2 regions of the Gordonia sp. CNJ-863 genome follow, and region 2 is predicted to be linked to the other one. Evidence: predicted binding sites of a transcription regulator. Region 2 holds the regulator's gene; the other holds the start of a gene.
The links. Region 2 encodes LexA, which represses DNA repair genes until DNA is damaged. Its sites were predicted from a motif close to CGAACANNTGTTCG; they were not measured.

Region 1 (9,541 bases), on a different contig from region 2:
TCGGCGCGTACGCCGATCAGGGCATCGCGAACATCCTCGCGTTGCGCGGCGACCCGCCGGGCGATCCGCTCGGCGAGTGGATCGCCCATCCCGAGGGCGTCGAATACGCCGAGGAGCTGGTCCATCTCATCGACACCCTCGGCGACTTCCACGTCGGGGTGGCGTCGTTCCCGGAGGGCCACCACCGTGCCCCCGACCTCGAGCACGACACCCGCAACCTGGTGAACAAGCTCCGCGCGGGTGCCGAGTACTCGATCACCCAGATGTTCTTCGACGTCGAGGACTACCTGCGTCTGCGCGACCGGGTGCAGGCCGCCGACCCCGAGCAGGGTGCCAAGCCGATCATCCCGGGCATCATGCCGGTGACGTCGCTGGCCAGCATCAAGCGCATGGCCGAGCTGTCCGGTTCGGTGATCCCGCCGAAGGTGGTGGAGCGATTCACCAAGGCCGCGGGCGATGGTCCCGAGGAGGATCGTGCGACGGTTCGCGCCGTCGGCATCGACTTCGCCACCGAGACCGCGGAACGGCTCATCGCCGAGGGCGCACCGTGCCTGCACTTCTGCAGCCTCAACTTCGCCAAGGCGACTTCAGAGGTACTCGGCCGCCTCGGCGTGGACGTCGACGCCGCGCTCCACGTCCCCGCCTGACCCTGGAACCTGGCTGTTCGGGTCCTAACTCTTCTCGGGCGCTGTCGAGGCCTTCGGGTCAGCGGCCGCCGAGAGTCCCTCACCCGACAGGGTCGACGGTGCGGTGTTGGTGGCGACCGGTCTTCCCGGGCGCGGGCCGCGGTACCGCTTCGCATAGGCGAGCCGCGCGATGATCAGCACCGCGATGAGACACACGATGGCGACGAACCAGGACCAGCTGCTGACCGCGGCGGTCGCGGGATCCGGGTAGGTGGCATCGGCGGTGAAGTCCGACGGCTCGCCCGGAGCCGGGGTCCAGGTGACCGTCGACTCGCCGACCTGGTCGCCGTTGGTCGCCGTCACCGGCCCGCCGAAGGTGACCGTCAGCTGGACGAAGTCGCGACCCGGGATGAGTTCGGACAGGTCGGTGTCACCGCGGAAACGAACCACCTCGCCGCTGCGCTTGGCGGTGAGGTCCATCGTCAGCGAGGTGTCGCCGTAGGCGTCGGCGATGATGTCGCCGAGCTGGCCGAACTGGCCGGCGGTGAGATCGGAGAAACTCGCGCGGCTGCCCACGCGGGTGACCGCCTCCTCGCCGTTCCCGGCGTCCCCGCTGCGGTCATCGCGGTCGGCGGACCCCGATGGGGCAGCCGACTCCTCGGGTGTCTCCTTGTACTCGGTCACCGAGACCTGCCCCATCATCGACTCGGGGAGATCCAGCTGCGGAGCGCCACGGGGATTGTCCGGTGACGTCGCGACGATGACACTGCCCGAATACCGATCGCCCACCGTCGTCGAACGCTCCAGGCAGCCGGCCATCAGCGGCGACAGAAGGAGAGTCACGACCGCCACCGCCAGCGGCATCAGCCGGCGGGGTCGGGACTGACCGCGGGAGGACTTCGGTGCACCCTGCTCGGGAATCGACAATCGCACGCTGCTCATCGTGCCAGACGCTCAGCTGAACAAACGTCTCCTACGCAGTGCGGCGTGCCCGGCGATGTAACCGCTCGCGCCCGTCACCCCGCCGCCCGGGTGGGTCGACGCCCCGGCCAGGAACAGTCCGTCGGCGCCGGGGACGCGATGGCCCGCCAGGTCGGGGGTCGGTCGCCACATGAACATCTGGTCGATCGACATCTCGACATGCATGATGTTGCCGCCGATCAGGCCCAGCTCGGACTCGAGATCCTCGGGGGTCTGGATGTACCGGTGTGCGATGGACTCCGCGAAACCCGGTGCATGACGGTCGACTTCGTCGCAGACCGCGGCCGCCGCCTGTGCCCCCAGCGTCGACCAGTCGCCCCCGGCGAGCCGATAGGGGTGCCACTGTGCCCACAGGTTGATCGCGTGCCTGCCCTCCGGGGCGAGGGTGGGGTCGATCGCCGAGAAGCTCATCGCCACCACCGCGGGCCGCGGCGGTAGTACACCGACCGCCGCAGCGGCGTGCGCGCGGATCAGGTGCGCACGGTCGGTGACCAGCAGGCCGAGTGCCGAGTGGACGCCGTGGACGGGCAGGTCGTCGGGGAGGTCGCGGTAGACGGGCAGCGCGGTCGTGCCGAGACGCACCGCCATCCCGATCCCGCTGCCGACGACGATGTCGCGTCGCCAGCGGTCGATGGTCCCGGCGTCGAAACCGCCCGCCGCCAGCAGGTCCAGGGTCGCCAGCACGTGGCAGGCGTTGATCACGGTCGGTGTGCACCGACGCTCGCCGGATTCGGTCTGCACCCGCCAGTGGTCACCGCACCGGGTGATCGAGACGGCCGGGTCCCCGCACACGATCCGGCCGCCGTCGGCGCCGATGCGGTGGACGAGCGCATCGGTCAGCGCACCGCTGCCGCCGATCGCGCGGCCGGGCGGGATGAGATGCATCAGGGCGGCGAACCCGACCATCGGCGCGGTGCCGGGTGCGTTCATCGGCGGTCCCGACTGCGCACCGAACCAGGCGAGCCCGGCCTTGAGCTGTTCGGAGTCGAAGTATCGGTCGAGGAGCGAGTCGCCGGACGCCATGAGTTCGGCGGTGAGATTCAGCATCGCGCCGCTGCGGCGTCCGATCAGGCCGGTGCGTTCGGTGGTGGCCGTCGAACCGAGACCGGCGAACGCCCGCCCGAACTGTCCCATCGACGCGGGTCGGTAGAAGACGTCCATGACGGCCCGCGCGCGCGGCGTCCAGGTCTCGACGAACTGCCGGTATGCCGCGGCATCCTTTGCGCCGCAAGATCGTTCGATGGAGACGCACGTGGCGTCGAGATCGGTGCGGAAAACGATCGCCGGGGCCGTGTCGGTCGCCGGCACGAAGGCCCAGGGGTCGCAGTCGACGTACCGGAGTCCGTGCGAGGCGAGGTCGAGGTCGTCCAGAACGGGGGAGTGCCGGATCATCAGGTGCGCCGAGGAACCGCGATCGATGCGGTGCCCCGGGAAACGTTCGACGGTCGACACCGCCCCGCCGGGGATGTCGTCGCGTTCGAAGACCTCGACGTCGCGACCGGCCTTCGCGAGGTAGGCCGCGGCGATCAGGCCGTTGTGGCCGCCGCCGACGACCACCGCGTCGCGCCGCTCCCCGTGCCCGCTCATGCGTGTTCCGTGCCGTGCGCTGTCGTCTTTGTCTGTGCCATGCCCTCTATCTTCCGGATGGTGGGGGACCGGGGGGCGGCGGTTGCAGATTCAGCGGCAACGGACGGCCGAGGAACGCGAACGGACGGGGGTCGCCGGTGAAGGTGAAATGCCGGAGCACGTCCGTGAAGCCCATCCGCCGGTACAGCGACCACGCCCGGTTCTGTTCGGCGGGGATCTCCGGCGTAGACAGGAGGACATGACGTTCGGGCCGCTCGGCGAGGAGCCGTGCCAGCAGCAACTGTCCGATGCCGCGTCCCTGTGCGGTGGGATGAACGTGGAGCTCGGTTAGCTCGAAGTAGTCCCGGGCGATCATCTCGATGTCCGCGGGCGAGCGTCCGGTCTGCCGCAGCCCGAGCCGGAGCTGCTGATTCCACCACTGTCCGGTCGCGCCGGTGTAGCCGTACGCGATGCCGACCAGGACGTCGTCGGGACCCGTACCCACCGGCGGTCCGACCCGGCGACGGGACGTCGGCATCGACTGCGCCTCGTGCGGGGGCAGGGTGGCGACCGCGCCGATCGCGCGCCAGCCCGGCCGGGCGATGTGCTCGCGCCACAGAGACGCTCGATGCATCTCGGTCCCGCGGGGATATCCCATCGCGGTCACGTAGACGTCGAGAGCGGGCTCCAGCCACACGCGGGAGTCCTGACCACTGAGGTTCACCAGCCGGAGCGTCAACGTCGGGTCGCTTCCGGGTTCACCGAGCGGGCCCGCACCGCCCCGGCCATGCGTTCTCCGACCATCTGGCGTGACTGTCCTCTCGGTACGGCGGACTCCGCGGAATCGGGTCGCGGGACCCGGTGTTGAAGAAGGATGCGGGCGCGGACCCACGCCTTGAAGAGACGCGCGCCGCTAGCTATATTGAACGTGTCGAACGGGTGTTCGATGAATGTGCCTCCGCAAGCTGTTCGCGTTCATCCCGACGACATGACGGTCCGGTGGCGGACGAGGGAAGCGTCTGCCACCGGACACCGTCGCCAGCGAGTGAGGAGGATGCCATGCCCGGACGGCCCACATCCCGCCGGTCCGCCCCCGTCGACCCGGTGATGGTCGGACGTGCGCGCGACCTCCTCCAGCGCGCCCATCTCCTCCTCGACAACGCCGACGGCGTCTCCGACGACGCCGAGCGATTTCGGCAGTTCTATCTCGTCGCCCTCCGTGCGGCAGGCGCCGCGCTCGCGATCGGCGAGCCGGCCGGCCCCGCCCGTCGCAAGACGTCGAACGCCTGGACCCGCATCGGAGTTGTCGCTCCCGACCTCGCCCCGCTGGCCGCGCGCTTCGCCACGCTGTCGCCCGTCCGGATGAAGATCGAGTCGGGGATCATCCGAACACTCGACCCCGACAGTGTCGCCGGCATGCGACTCCTCGTCCTTGATTTCCTCCGCCGGGTCGAGACCTTGGTCATTGCTTACGAGCAAGGCAAATTCGGGACAGAGGAGCCCCAAATCGGGCGAACTGCGTGAGGCCGGACACACATTCGGCGTTCCGTTGTCGTTCCGGTATGTGCATCCGGACCAACAACAGCGAGTAATGGTGGTCGCGGCTGATTTCACCTCGTATCATGGGAGAATAAGGCGCAGACGCCTCACCGGTCGCGGTTGACCGTCGTCGGCGTCGCGGATCAGGGAGAAGGAGGGTCGGTGCCACTTTCGGAGCACGAGCAACGCATGCTCGAACAGATCGAGAGCGCTCTGTACGCGGAAGACCCCAAGTTTGCGTCCAGTGTCAAGCGTCGTCGGCTGGGTAAGTCGAGTGGCCGTCGTCGCCTACAGGCGGTGGCCATCTTCGTCGTCGGCCTCGTGATGCTCGTCGGCGGTCTCATCGTCAAGATCGACATCGGGGGATTCCCGATCGTCAGCCTCCTCGGCTTCCTGGTGATGTTCGGCGCCGGTCTCTTCGCCCTCTGGGGTGACGACCTCGCCGACTCCGCGACGTCCGCGCCGCGTGCCGGAGGCAAGAAGCAGTCCGGGTCGTCCGGCTCCAAGCGCAAGCTGTCGGAGCGGATGGAAGAACGATTCAACCGTCGGTTCGAGCAGGAGTAGATCCCCGGCCGGCCTGAATGCCACGACTCATCCGGAGCCGCGCACCCCAGTGGGTGCGCGGCTCTTTCGTATGTGCGATCCAGCGCGCTCCCGGCCGTGCGCCCCAGGCGCCCCACCGTCACCCACTCCCGGGCCCCACCTTCCCCCACCGGGGGTCCCCACTTTGCCCCACTTATGACGGAACTGCTGGTCGCACGGGTATCTGGCACCTCAGGAAACACGTCTGCCACACGGCTCCGGGAGGTGTAGACGCGCGTTTGCGCACGGGACACGCACGAAGTTCCACACATTTTGCCCGCTTGAACTGGGGATTTGCTGAACGTGGGAGATCGTGTGGGCCTCTGGGGTGGAAAGTGGAGGAAAGTGGGGTACTGTGGCAGCACTGGGTGAGGCGATCCGGAGCGCGGAACCCAGGGGCAGGAGGTGTCGACATGTCTGTGCGATTCGTCGGCACCTACACGCCCAAATTGGACGACAAAGGGCGACTCACGTTGCCCGCGAAGTTCCGCGATGCACTGGCAGGAGGGGTAGTGGTCACCAAAGGCCAAGACCACAGCTTGTCGGTGTATCGGACCGAAGAGTTCGATGCGATCGCGGCGAGGATCGTCGAGGCGTCACGCAACGACCCTGACCTGCGTGCGTTTCAGAGGACCTTCTTCGCCGGTTCGGAAGAACAGCGACCGGACGGCCAGGGCAGGATCAGCCTGTCCTCCGACCATCGCATCTATGCGGGACTGTCCAAGGAGTGCGTGGTGTTCGGCAGCTTCGATCACCTCGAGATCTGGGATTCGGCCGCATGGGACGAGTACCAGACGCAGCACGAGGAGAACTTCTCGGCAGCCAACTCGGCCGCGTTGAACGCGGTCTTGTAGCCGAGAGGGGACGGGGCTGAGCGGTACTCGGGCTTCGGGTGGCACGAGGCCCCGATCCGGTCCGACCCTGGCGTACTTCCCCAACGCCAGGTACGGAATCGGATCGGGACCTCGCTCCATCCGGGGCGCGGCCCGACGGTGATCCGCCGTCCCGCCCGCGACATGACACTCCTCCGACAAGTCCTTCGCACCGAAACGCCGACTCTGCCGACCGACATGGCCGACACGCCGATGGGGGCCCTCCGTGGATGACACTGGTGACGACACTCGCCGCTCGGGCGAGTTCGGCCACATCCCGGTCATGGGCCGGCGGATCGTCGAATTGCTCACCCCGGCACTGGAATCAGAAGACCGGCGGGTGTTCCTGGATGCGACGCTCGGCGCCGGTGGGCACAGCGAACTCATCCTGAACACATTCCCCAACGTGCACCTCGTCGGCATCGACCGCGACGCCTCCGCCCTGGACATCGCGCGACGCAGGCTCGCGCCGCACGCGGACCGGATATCCCTGCACCAGGCCACCTTCCACGAGATCGCCGACGTCCTCGACGACGCCGGTGAGGAATCCATCGACGCCGCGCTGTTCGACCTCGGCGTCTCGTCGATGCAGCTCGACCAGGCCGGCCGGGGATTCGCCTACTCGGTCGACGCGCCCCTGGACATGCGGATGAACTCCGACGACCCCCTCACCGCGGCGGACGTCCTCAACACCTACGGTCACGGCGAGTTGGCCCGTGTGCTCTCCGAGTACGGGGAGGAGCGCTTCGCCGGCAAGATCGCCTCGGCGGTCCTGCGTGAGCGCGAGAAAGAACCCTTCACAACGAGTGCGCGCCTCGTCGAACTGCTCTACGCCACCATCCCGGCGGCGACACGGCGTACCGGCGGCCACCCGGCCAAGCGAACATTTCAGGCCCTGCGTATCGAGGTCAACCACGAACTCGACGTCCTCCGTGAGGCGTTGCCGACCGCGCTGTCGGTGCTCACGGTCGGCGGTCGTGTCGCGGTGATGAGCTACCAGTCGCTCGAGGACCGGATCGTCAAGCGGGAGTTCGCAGCTCGTACGACCTCGACCTCCCCGCCCGGCCTGCCCGTCGAGTTGCCGGGCACCGCCGCGGAGTTCCGCCTCGTGACCCGTGGCGCCGAGCGTCCCGACGACGAGGAACTGTCCATCAATCCGCGATCGGCACCGGTGCGAGTCCGGGCGGTCGAACGAGTCGAGAAGAAGGGCTGATCATGACGATCCTGCACGACGCCCCTCGTCGTCCCGGCTCCGGCCGTTCCGACGACAAGCGTTCCGGCACAGCCCGTTCCGGAGCAACCCGCTCCGACGCCGGGCGGTCGGATGCCGAGCGTGACAGTCGGCGGTCGCGGCGTGCACGCATCGAATCCGAACGCGCGACCCGTTCGCGGGCTGCCCAACGCGCGCTGGACCGGCGCCACAAGCGCATGGCCACCGGTGCGAGCGCACCGCGCGCGGCCCGCGGCGGGTTGTCGATGTCCGGTGTCTCGCTCCGGGAACGGTTGCAGCACACACCTTTCGTGGTCCCGGTCATCGCGCTGCTGGTCCTGGGCCTCGGTCTGAGCCTGTGGCTGTCGACCAAGTCGGCCCAGGACTCCTACAAGCTCGGCATCGAGCGGACGGAGAACCAGTCGCTCATCGACCAGCGCGACGCGCTCAAGCGGACCTACGAATCCGGCAACTCGGCGCCGGAACTGTCCCGTGAGGCAACCCGTCTGGGCATGATCCCGTCGGACAATCCGGCACGGATGATCGTCGACGACCCGCGCCGGCCCCGAATCGTCGGGAAACCCGCACCGGCATCGGGGAAGCCGATGGCCGACCTCAACCCCGAACTGAAGCCCGACCCCACCGAGACCATCGACCCGCGCAAGGTGGACGATTCGATCGGCCTGGGCGGTGGCGCCGTCGGCGCCCCCAACCCGCCGGCCGAGCAGACCCCGGGCCAACAGGCCCCGGCCCCCTCAACCCCGGGACAGTCCGCGCCGTCTCCGCAACCCGTTCCGGCTCAACCCGATCCGGCCCCCGGGCAGGGGGAGGGTTCGTCGGCGCCGACCGAGTCGGGGTCCACACCCCAGCCCTCGACCCCGGTCCCGGCGCCGAATGTCGTGCCCCGGACGTGAGGTGCCCGCGGGTCGTGGGGACTGTCACAGTGCGCCCACCGATCTGCAACCCGCCGACGCCAAATCCCTGTCACGACCTTGAAGCGGTGAACAATTGACGACCATGACACGTGCGACCTTCGAGCGACTCGGCCACGCGCCGTCTCGCCCGGGACGTCGCCCGGGCCAGGGATCCCGCGCGACCGCAGGCGGCCCGGGTGGCCGCGGACCGGGTAAGGGCGGCCCGCGGAACAGCGGGGGACTGCACAGCTTCGGTTTCCGGACCAAGGTGTTCGGTGTCGTCGTGCTGCTCGTGGTCCTCGCGGTCGCGGGGAGGATGATCGTCGTCCACACCATCCAGGCCGGGTCCATCTCGGCCGAGGCCGCCCAGCAGCGCGAGTACACCCAGGTCCTGACGGCCAAGCGTGGTTCCATCCTCGACCGCAACGGTCGCCCGCTGGCCTACACCGACGAAGCCCGGTCACTGACGTTCCTGCCCAAGGCGGTTCGCAAGTCGATCGACGAGGAGCACCGCAAGAACGACGAACTGCCCGGCGTCGACGAGCGGCTCAAGGAGATCGCCAAGGGTGTGTCGGTCGCACTCGGCGGCTCGATCAGCGAAGAAGACCTCCTCGAGAAGATCACCGGTGACGAACCCTTCGTGTACCTCGCCCGGGCGGTCAGCCCCGACGTCGCCAAACGCATCACCGAGGAGTTCCCCGAGGTCGGCGCCGACCCGGAGAGCATCCGGCTCTATCCCGGTGGTTCGCTGGCGGCCAACGTCATCGGCGACGTCAACTACGACGGCAACGGTCTCATCGGTCTGGAGGCCTCGCTCGACGCGATCCTGTCCGGCACCGACGGTTCCCGTACCTACGACCGCGGATCGGACGGCGCGATCATCCCGGGCAGCACCCGCAACGTGCACCCGGCGATCAACGGTTCCACCGTCCGCCTGACCCTCGACTCCGACACCCAGTGGTTCGTCCAGAGCCAGGTCATGAAGGCCAAACAGGCATCCGGCGCGCGGGGCGCCTCGGCAGTGGTACTCGACGCCAGGACCGGCGAGGTACTGGCGATGGCGAACGACGGCACCTTCAACGCCTCGCTCCCACTGTCGGATCAGCCGAAGGCCGAGCTCGGCAATCCGTCGGTCACCTCACCGTTCGAGCCCGGCTCGGTCAACAAGCTCGTCGCGGCGTCCGCCGCCATCGAATACGGCCTCACCCGGCCGGACACGGTCCACCGGGTGCCCGGCAGCATCCAGATGTC
Region 2 (9,541 bases):
TCGACCCGACGACGCGCCGGGCCACCCTCGACGACGGGCGGGCCGTGGTCTTCACCGACACGGTCGGTTTCGTCCGCCACCTGCCGACCCAGCTCGTCGAGGCGTTCCGGTCGACGCTGGAGGAGGTCGTCGACGCCGATCTGCTCCTGCACGTGGTCGACGGATCGGATCCGTTCCCGATGGAACAGATCTCGGCGGTACGTCAGGTCATCAGCGAGGTCGTCGCCGAGGAGAAGGCGGAGGCGCCGCCGGAACTGCTGGTGATCAACAAGATCGACGCGATCGACGGTAACCGGCTCACCGAGCTGCGCGGCGCGGTCGGCGCCGACGCGGTGTTCGTCTCGGCACGCACCGGCGAGGGACTGCCCGAACTGTTCGACCGGGTCCGCGAGTTCGTGGGCCGCGAAGACGTCGAGCTCACCATCGAGGTGCCGTTCTCCCGCGGCGACATCGTCTCCCGGATCCACAGCGAGGGCGAGGTCCTCACCTCCGAGCACACCGAGTCGGGTACCACCATGAAGGTCCGCGTCCCGGCCGCTTTCGCGGGCGAGATCGCGGACCTCGAGGTCTAGCTGTCAGTCGGCATCCAGGTCGGTTTCGACGAGGGTGACGATCTTGTCGAGCGCCGCCTGGTCCTCGGCGGTCACCACGACCCGGGTGCCCTTCTCGGCGCCGAGCGTCATGATCATCAGCGCGGAACCGGCGTCGACCGGGTCGCCGCCCTCGAGTCCGAGGGTCACGGTGCTGCCGGTGTCGGCGACGGCCTCGGCGATGATCGTGGCCGGCCGGGCGTGCAGGCCGACTGCCGATCCGACGGTGACGGTGGTGCTGGGCATGGTGCCTCCTGTGTTGGCGATTGCTTGTCGGTTGGTGGTTGTGCGTGGCGATGTGGTCGCGCGTCGGGGTCTGGACTTCAGGCTGCCACGGCCTCGAGATCGGCCGCGGCGATCTCGCGGGTCCGGCCGAACTGCTTCGCCGCGATCACCACGACCGCGCTCAGGACGGTGCCGGCGAGCAGGGCCACGAGGAACAGCACCCAGCTGTTCATGGCGAAGAAGACGAAGATGCCGCCGTGCGGGGCGCGGAGCTCGACACCGAATGCCATGATCAGTGCGCCGGAAAGGGCGCCGCCGGCCATCATCGACGGGATGACTCGGAACGGGTCGGCCGCGGCGAACGGGATGGCGCCCTCGGAGATGAACGACGCCCCGAGAAGCCATGCGGCCTTGCCGTTCTCGCGTTCGGGTTCGGTGAACAGGCCGGGACGCAACACCGTTGCGAGCGCCAGGGCGAGCGGCGGGACCATGCCGGCACACATGACGGCGGCCATGATCTGGAACTGTGCGGGACCGGCGGTCGCGGCATCGGCGATACCGGCGGTGGCGAACAGGTAGGCGGTCTTGTTGACCGGGCCGCCGAGGTCGAAGCACATCATCAGACCGAGCACGATGCCCAGGACGACGGCCGATCCGCCGGACATGCTCTCGAGTCCGGAGTTCATCTGCTCGGTCAGCCAGGCGAGCGGCTTGCCGAGAACCAGGTAGAGCAGACCGCCGACGATCAGGCTGCCGAACAACGGGATGACCACGACCGGCATCAGTCCACGGGCCCACTGCGGCACGGGGAGTCGCGAGATCCACAGGCACGCGGCACCGGCGATGAGGCCGCCGATGAGTGCGCCGATGAAGCTCGCGCCGACTGCGAGGGACACGATGCCCGCGACGAAACCGGGTGCGATGCCGGGACGATCGGCGATCGCAAAGGAGATGTACCCGGCCAGGACCGGGACGGCGAGTCCCATCACCCCCGACCCGATCGCGAAACTGACCGCGCCGAGGTACTGGAGGAGACCCCCGGAGGGGAGATCCCAGAGGCTGTTGTTCAGGGCGATGAAGGCGGCGTCGTTGAGGGAACCGCCGGCATCGAGCGTACTGTTGGCGATCTCGTAGCCCGCGAGCAGGAAGCCCAGCGCGATGAGCAGACCGCCCGCCGCGACGAACGGGATCATGTAGCTGACACCGGTCATGAGTGCCTGACGGGTGCGCCCGGCCAGTCCGACGCCGGATGAACCCGCCTCGGCGGACTCGGTGCCGCCGTCGTCGGTCACGCGAGCCGCATCCGGATTCCGTCCGGCCGCAACGGCTTCGGCGATCATCGTGTCGGGTTCGTTGATGGCGCGCTTGACGCCCGAGGCGATCACCGGCTTGCCGTGGAAGCGGCCCTTGCCCTTGACCCCGATGTCGGTGGCGAAGATGACGGCGTCGGCGGACGCGATGACCTCGGGATCGAACGGTGTGGTGGCCGAGGAGCCCTGCGTCTCCACCGCGAAGTCGACCCCGGCCCGTTCGGCAGCGTACTTCAGTGCGTCCGCGGCCATGTAGGTGTGCGCGATCCCGGTGGGGCAGGCGGTGATCGCGAGGATGCGCGGCCGGTTCTCGGAGACCGTCTCGCTGCGCTTCTCGGTGGCGGCCGGGGTCTCCCTCGCCGCCGGGGCTGCCGGGGGAGTGGCGGCCTTCCCGGCGTCGGGATCGATGGCCGCGGTGACCAGTTCGATGACGCGGTCGTCGGTCTCGGCCTCGCGGAGGCTCGCCACGAAGTCGGGGCGGACGAGCGAGCGCGCCAGGGAACTCAGCAGTTTCATGTGCGCGGCCGCACCGCCCTCGGGGGCGGCGATGAGGAAGACGAGATCCGCCGGACCGTCGGGTGCGCCGAAGTCGACCTTGCGGGACAGGCGCGCCATGGCGAGGCTCGCCGACGTCACCGATGCGGTGCGGGCGTGCGGGATCGCGATGCCACCGGGTAGTCCGGTGGCGGACTTGGCCTCTCGCTCGAGTGCCGCCCGGGCCAGGTCGGCGGGATCGGTGGTCCGTCCGGCCGCGGCCAGAGCATCGGCGAGAGTGGTGATGACGGCGGCGGGGTCGGCGCCGGCGTCGACGTCGAGACTCACCGTCTGCGCGGTGATGATCTGCTCGGTCATGGGATGTCCTTCGGCAATGTGGGTCGGGGGTTTGTGGGGGTCCTGTGGGCGCGGGATCGGCTTCATCTCATCGGCCGGCCCCGGAGAGTTCCGTGATCGTGACCCCGGACAGGTCGAGATGATCGGGAGTGGGGGAGGCGGTGCCGGCGAGCGCGGCGGCCGCCGAACCGTAGGCGACGGCGGAGCGGAGACATTCCGGAGCCGACGCACCGCGCGTCTGGGCGATGAGGAAGCCGGCCAGGGACGAGTCGCCCGCGCCGACGGTGCTGCGCGGGACGATCGGCGGTGGGGTCGCGCACCAAGTGCCCGCAGCGGTGACGAGGACGGCGCCCCGCGCCCCCAGCGTCGCCAGGACGCTGCCGCCGATCTGCTCGACAAGGGCCTGCGAGGCGGTCACGACCGGCCGGAGATCGTTGCGCGACAGGGAATCACGGAGCTCGGCGGCATCGGCGCCGGTGAGTTCGGCGAGTTCGTCCTCGTTGGGTTTGATCAGGTCGACACGTCCTGCCGCGGCTGCGCGCAACGGTGCTCCCGAGGTGTCCACGGCCACGCGGCATCCGGCGGTGACCAGCGCGTCGGCGACCGTCCGGTACCAGTCCTCCGGCACGCCGGGTGGAAGTGATCCACACAGCGTGACCCACTCCGCGCCGTTCGCGTGGGTGCGGATCAGAGTGGACAGCGACTCGAGCTGAGCTGCTGTCAGGGTCACGCCCGGGGCGTTGATCTTCGTGGTGGTGCCGTCGGATTCGGCGATGGTGACGTTGGAACGGACCTCGCCGTCGACGGGGACGGCGTCGTAGGGGAGTCCGAGGTCGTCGAGCGCGGCGAGCAGGGGGTCGCCGGTGCGAGCGGGCAGCAGGGCCCGTGTCGAGAGACCGGCGGCGGCGACGGTGCGGGCGACGTTGACGCCCTTGCCGCCCGGTTCGGCGCGGACGACGCCGGCCCGCTGGACCTCGCCGCGTCGCAGCGGGGTGGCGAGTTCGAGGGTGCGGTCGACGCTGGGATTGGCGGAGACGGTGAGGATCACGCGATCACGACCTCGACGCCGCGGGCGGACAGTGCGGCCGAGAACTGCGGATCGACGCCGGAATCGGTGATGAGAACGTCGATGTCGTCGATGCCGGCGAAACCGGACAGCTCCTCGCGCTCCATCTTCGAACTGTCGGCGAGGACGACGACGCGGCGGGCTGCGGCGACCATCGCCGCCTTCACCGCCGCCTCGTCGGGATCGGGGGTGGACAGACCGTGCGCCTCGCTCAGGCCGTTGGTGCCGATGAACGCGGTCGTCACGCGGAGTCGGCCGAGCGCGGCGACCGTTTCGGCGCCGACCGTCGCCTGCGTGAGTCCGCGGACGCGACCGCCGAGGGAGTGGAGACCGTCGGCATGGCGTCCGGCGAGCAGCCCGGCGATCGGGAGGCTGTTGGTGATCAGTGTGAGATCGCGGTCGCGCGGCATGGCCTCGGCGGCCCGGAAGGTGGTGGTGCCGGCGTCGAAGAGCACCGATCCGCCGTCGGGCGGGAGGAAACGAAGCGCGGCACGGCCGATCGCGGCCTTCTCCTCGGTCTGTTCCGTCTCGCGCTCGTCGATGCCGAGTTCACCGATCACGCGCAGGACCTCGGGGCGGACGGCACCGCCGTGGACTCGCTGCAGGTGCCCGGCACGTTCGAGCACCGCGAGGTCGCGGCGGACCGTCTCACTGGTCACGTCGAACTTCGCGGCGAGCTCGGCGACCGAGGCGCGTCCTGCGACGCGTACCTCCTCGGCGATGGCCTGCTGTCTCTCCTCGGCGTACACACCGGCTCCGTTCTGATCGTTCCCGTGGCGCTGATCGGGCCGTCCAATGTGGGAACATGTGGCTTTGCGTGTTGTAGTAATTGTGTTTACGCCTGTTTATGTTGACAAGTCAAGAAGAATTTGTAACCGTGGTCACATGACGCAGATTCTGACGGGGACGCCGGTTGTCGGTGGTGTGGCTCTCGGGCCCGCACTCTGGCCGGGACGCCGACCCGACCACTCCGCAGAGGCACTGGGCGCAGGCGTCGAGATCGCCGAGGACCGTCGCGCCGACGAGGCCGAACGGTTCACCGCCGCGGCGGCCGCGGTCGCCGCGCGCCTACGTGAGCGTGCATCGCAGAACACCGGCGTCGCCGCCGAGGTGCTCACCGCAACGGCCGGACTCGCGGAGGACCGCGGCTGGATCGGTGCCGCCTCGGGTCTGATCGCCAAGGGCGCCTCGGCGCCGTCGGCCGCCGTCGCCGCCACTGAACAGTTCGCCGCCGTGTTCACCAAGCTCGGTGGGCTCATGGCCGAGCGCGTCACCGATCTCAACGACGTCCGCGACCGCGTCCTCGCCGAACTCCTGGGCCTCCCCGAGCCCGGCGTGCCCACGCCGGACGTGCCCTCGGTCCTCCTCGCCGACGACCTCGCGCCCGCCGACACCGCGGGGCTCGATCCCGCCACCACCATCGCGCTGGTTACCCGCCTGGGCGGGCCCACCAGCCACACCGCGATCATCGCCCGGCAGCTCGGCATCCCGTGTGTCGTCGCGGTCCCCGGTCTCGCCGGGATCGACTCGGGCACGGTGATACTCGTGGACGGCACGACAGGCGAGATCGTCGTGCAACCCGACAACGCCGCCGCGCGGGCCCGTGTCGACGAGTACACGCGTCAGGCCGCACGGGTCGCCGGCTGGTCGGGCCCGGGTCGCACCGCCGACGGTGTGGAGGTGGCGATCCTGGCCAACGTCGCCGACGGATCGTCGGCCCGTGCGGCCACCGATCATCCGGTGGAGGGCGTCGGACTGTTCCGCACCGAACTGGCCTTCCTCGAACGCGCCGACGAGCCGTCGGTGGAGGAACAGGCGGACATCTATCGCGAGGTGCTCGACGCGTTCGGCGGCCGCAGGGTCGTCATCCGTACGCTCGACGCCGGCTCGGACAAGCCGCTGCGCTTCGTGCACCAGCCCGAGGAGGCCAACCCGGCGCTCGGTGTGCGCGGCGACCGGATCGCCTTGGCACACCCCGAGATCCGTGCCCATCAGCTCGACGCGATCACACGCGCCGCGGAGGGTTCCGAGACGAGCCCCTGGGTCATGGCGCCGATGATCGCCTCACCGGCCGAGGCGGCCGCCTTCGCCGCTCAGGTACGGGAACGCGGACTGGTCGCCGGGGTGATGATCGAGGTCCCCGCCGCCGCGATCCTCGCGCCGGCGATCCTGGCCGAGGTCGACTTCGTCTCGATCGGCACCAACGACCTCACGCAGTACACGATGGCCGCCGACCGGATGTCGGCCGATCTCGCATCGCTGACCGATCCGTGGCAGCCGGCGGTCCTGCACCTCATCGCGACGGTCGCGCGGGCCGGACGGGATCAGGGGAAACCGGTGGGCGTGTGCGGCGAGGCCGCGGCGGACCCGATCCTCGCCTGTGTGCTCGTCGGGTTGGGTGTCACCTCGCTGTCGAGTGCTCCGGTGGCGGCCGCCGCGGTCGGTGCCCGCCTCGGCGGCGTCTCACGGTCGACCTGCGAAAACGCGGCGACAGCCGCGCTCGCCACCACCGATCCGGCTGCGGCGCGCGAGGCTGCCGCCGCGGTTCTCGAGAACGAAGAGGTCAGATACGCCGCATCACGGTGACGACCTTGCCGAGGATCACGGCCTCGTCGCCCGGGATCGGGTCGAACAGCTCGTTGTGCGGCATCAGCCAGACATGACCCTTCTGGCGTTTGAAGGTCTTGACCGTGGCCTCGCCGTCGATCATCGCGGCCACGATGTCGCCGTTGTCGGCCACGTTCTGCTGGCGGACGACCACCCAGTCGCCGTCGCAGATCGCGGCGTCGATCATCGACTCACCGACGACCTTCAGCAGGAACAGCGAACCCTCGCCGACGAGCTCGCGGGGGAGCGGGAAGACGTCCTCGACGGCTTCTTCCGCGAGGATCGGGCCGCCTGCGGCGATCCGGCCGAGCACCGGCACGAAGGTGGGCTCGGGTAGCGCACCACCGGTCGGTGAGGTGGGCGTCGGCGGCTCGCTCGGTGCGATGTTGACCGCTCGCGGACGATTCGCGTCGCGCTTGAGGAGGCCCTTGCGTTCGAGCGTCCGCAGTTGGTGGGCGACGGAGGAGGTCGACGTGAGACCCACCTCGTCACCGATCTCGCGGATGCTCGGCGGGTAACCGCGCTCGCGCACGGATCTGCGGATCACCTCGAGAACTCCGCGCTGCCGCGGCGTCAGCGAGGCCTCGGCCGCCGCCATGTCTGCCGGGGCGACGGGCTCGTCGGCGCCCCGCGCTCCGGTGCGCTTACCGCCGTCATCGCTCATGATCGGGTTCCTCTCGATTCCGAACGTGCTGGTAGATCGCTTGTCTGACGACGACCCTAGCCGAGAATGCCGACCGCATCAAACATTTGTTCGACGTGTTGCGAGACAAGTGTCGGAGTGCCGTGCTACAAATCGAACATCAGTGCATCGAACAGATGATCGACAATCGAACAGTTCGAACGCCGACGACGCAGTCGGAGCACGGACAAGCGTTCGACCGGAAACACGGAGGGCATCATGCGCACCGCCACTCTCATCGACCCCGACCGCTCCACCGATTCGGTCCGTGGTGACGTCCTGGAGCGTCCGCGCCCGATGCGCCGCGGCGACGGCCGCCGGCCCGTCGACGGGCGTCCGGTGCCGGAGTCGGCGGTCCGGGTCCGCCGGGTCGCCTCCACCCGGTGCGCCTCGCCGGTCGGTATGCGGGGTCGTGCACCGGTCGTACCCGTCTCGCGTGTTGCGCATACCGCGCCCTCGGCCGTCATCCGGCGGCGTCGGCGCACGGCGACGGCAATTCTCGCCGGCGTCGGGCTCGCTCTGGCCGTGTGGGTCATCGCGGTCGTCGGTCAGAACTACGCCGCGACGGTCACACCTTCTTCGGTCGGCACCGAGGTCGTACACGTGCGGTCGGGCGACTCGCTGAGCACCATCGCATCGCGCGTCGCCCCCGAGATGCCGCGTGAGGCGGTCGTCGACGAGATCATCCAGCTGAACGACCTCCCGTCGAGCGGGCTGCGCGTCGGTCAGCCGCTGCTCGCCCCCCGGTACCACTGAGCACGGGCGGTATCCTCGATGTCACAGGGACCGGCCGACTACCGGCCTGGCATGCGGCGCGGCTGCACCAGAGTGTCCCGTGACCTGCGTGAGGATACGATGCGCTGCCCCTTCTGCAAGAACGACGACACCAAGGTCATCGACTCGCGTGTCGCTGATGAGGGGCAGGCCATCCGGCGCCGCCGCTCCTGCGTGGAGTGCGGGCGACGCTTCTCGACCGTGGAGAGCGCGGTGCTCGCGGTGGTCAAACGCAACGGCGTCACCGAACCGTTCAGTCGCGAGAAGGTGATGAGGGGCGTCCGGCGCGCATGCCAGGGACGCCACGTCGCCGAGGACGCATTGGCGCAGCTCGCCCAGCAGGTCGAGGACACCGTACGTGCCAGTGGATCGGCCGAGATCCCCAGCAACGAGGTCGGTCTCGCGATCCTCAAGCCGCTGCGCGACCTCGACGAGGTCGCCTACCTGCGGTTCGCGTCGGTCTATCGCTCGTTCGACTCCGTCGAGGACTTCCAGCGCGAGATCGACGACCTCCGAGCCGCCTCAGCCGAGTCGGTCAAGAGTTCGTAGGACCCGCTTCTCCGACACCGGGTACGCGGTGCCGAGCCGTTCGGCGAACAATCCCACCCGCAGCTCCTCGACGAGCCACTGGGCCTCGTCGTTGACGTGCGCCTTCCGGTGGTCGGGCACCTGAGTCAGTCGTTGCGCCCACCGCTCGGTCACCCGGTCGACGACGGCTACTCCGGCCTGATCCCGGGCCGCCGATGCAGGGAGCGCCGACAGGCGGGCCTCGGCGGCCGCGAGGTAGCGCGGCACATTCTCCAGATGTCGTCGTGCGGTGGCGGCGACGAATCCGTCGAAGACGAGATTGTCCAGCTGTTCGGCGACGTCATCGGCCGCGAGTGAACCGGCATGTCGGTCGATCGCGGCACGGACCGGTGCCACCCAACCGAGGGATTCGACGGCGAGAGAGAAGTAGTCCGGTGCCGACTCGGTGATCCGTGGACGCAACTTCTCGGTGAGCACGCGGAATGTCTCGGGAGAGCGCACCGCCGACAGGGTGCCGGCGTCGAGGCCCGCCACGACATCGCGGATGGCGCGACGTGTGCAGTCGGCCAGCAACGCATCGAGATCCGGGTAGGGGCTCTGGCTCAGCGCGAGTCGACCCGCGGCCCCGAGGGAACCGGCCACGCGGCGGTGCAGGGGCGGGATCGCCAGGTCGAGGAGCGCGACGATTCCTCTCGCCGGCAATCGATCACGGGTCTGCTCCGACGCGGCGTCGATCACGACCACCCCGCGCGTGCGTCCGGCGTCGTCGGTGATCGCGTCGATGGTCGGGTAACGGGTGAGGCGTTGTCCGGCGATGTCGACGGTCCGCTGTGCGGCGAGAGTGCCGATGCCCTCGTCGGTCCAGGCGCGATACAGGGTGCGCTTCACCGTCTTCGACGCTGGCGGGGTGGCCGCGCGCTGCAGTTCG

Region 1: BJF87_RS24285 (SAV_6107 family HEPN domain-containing protein) is a predicted target of LexA. The motif match lies at 4,106-4,119, and genes of this name have one in related genera.

Annotation. Positions count from the first base shown of each region.
Region 1 is NZ_MKKG01000088.1:104,449-113,989, forward strand. Features, by position in the region: gene BJF87_RS24265 (methylenetetrahydrofolate reductase) at 1-647, shown strand, start outside; gene BJF87_RS24270 (LppM family (lipo)protein) at 672-1,568, opposite strand; gene BJF87_RS24275 (NAD(P)/FAD-dependent oxidoreductase) at 1,581-3,194, opposite strand; gene BJF87_RS24280 (N-acetyltransferase) at 3,241-3,912, opposite strand; gene BJF87_RS24285 (SAV_6107 family HEPN domain-containing protein) at 4,233-4,697, shown strand; gene BJF87_RS24290 (DUF3040 domain-containing protein) at 4,875-5,276, shown strand; gene mraZ (division/cell wall cluster transcriptional repressor MraZ) at 5,708-6,148, shown strand; gene rsmH (16S rRNA (cytosine(1402)-N(4))-methyltransferase RsmH) at 6,393-7,379, shown strand; gene BJF87_RS24305 (hypothetical protein) at 7,382-8,290, shown strand; gene BJF87_RS24310 (penicillin-binding protein 2) at 8,394-9,541, shown strand, end outside.
Region 2 is NZ_MKKG01000022.1:335,880-345,420, reverse strand. Features, by position in the region: gene hflX (GTPase HflX) at 1-572, shown strand, start outside; gene BJF87_RS13445 (HPr family phosphocarrier protein) at 576-836, opposite strand; gene BJF87_RS13440 (fructose-specific PTS transporter subunit EIIC) at 914-2,977, opposite strand; gene pfkB (1-phosphofructokinase) at 3,045-4,004, opposite strand; gene BJF87_RS13430 (DeoR/GlpR family DNA-binding transcription regulator) at 4,001-4,771, opposite strand; gene BJF87_RS13425 (putative PEP-binding protein) at 4,908-6,608, shown strand; gene lexA (transcriptional repressor LexA) at 6,586-7,293, opposite strand; gene BJF87_RS13415 (LysM peptidoglycan-binding domain-containing protein) at 7,531-8,067, shown strand; gene nrdR (transcriptional regulator NrdR) at 8,167-8,634, shown strand; gene hrpA (ATP-dependent RNA helicase HrpA) at 8,608-9,541, opposite strand, start outside.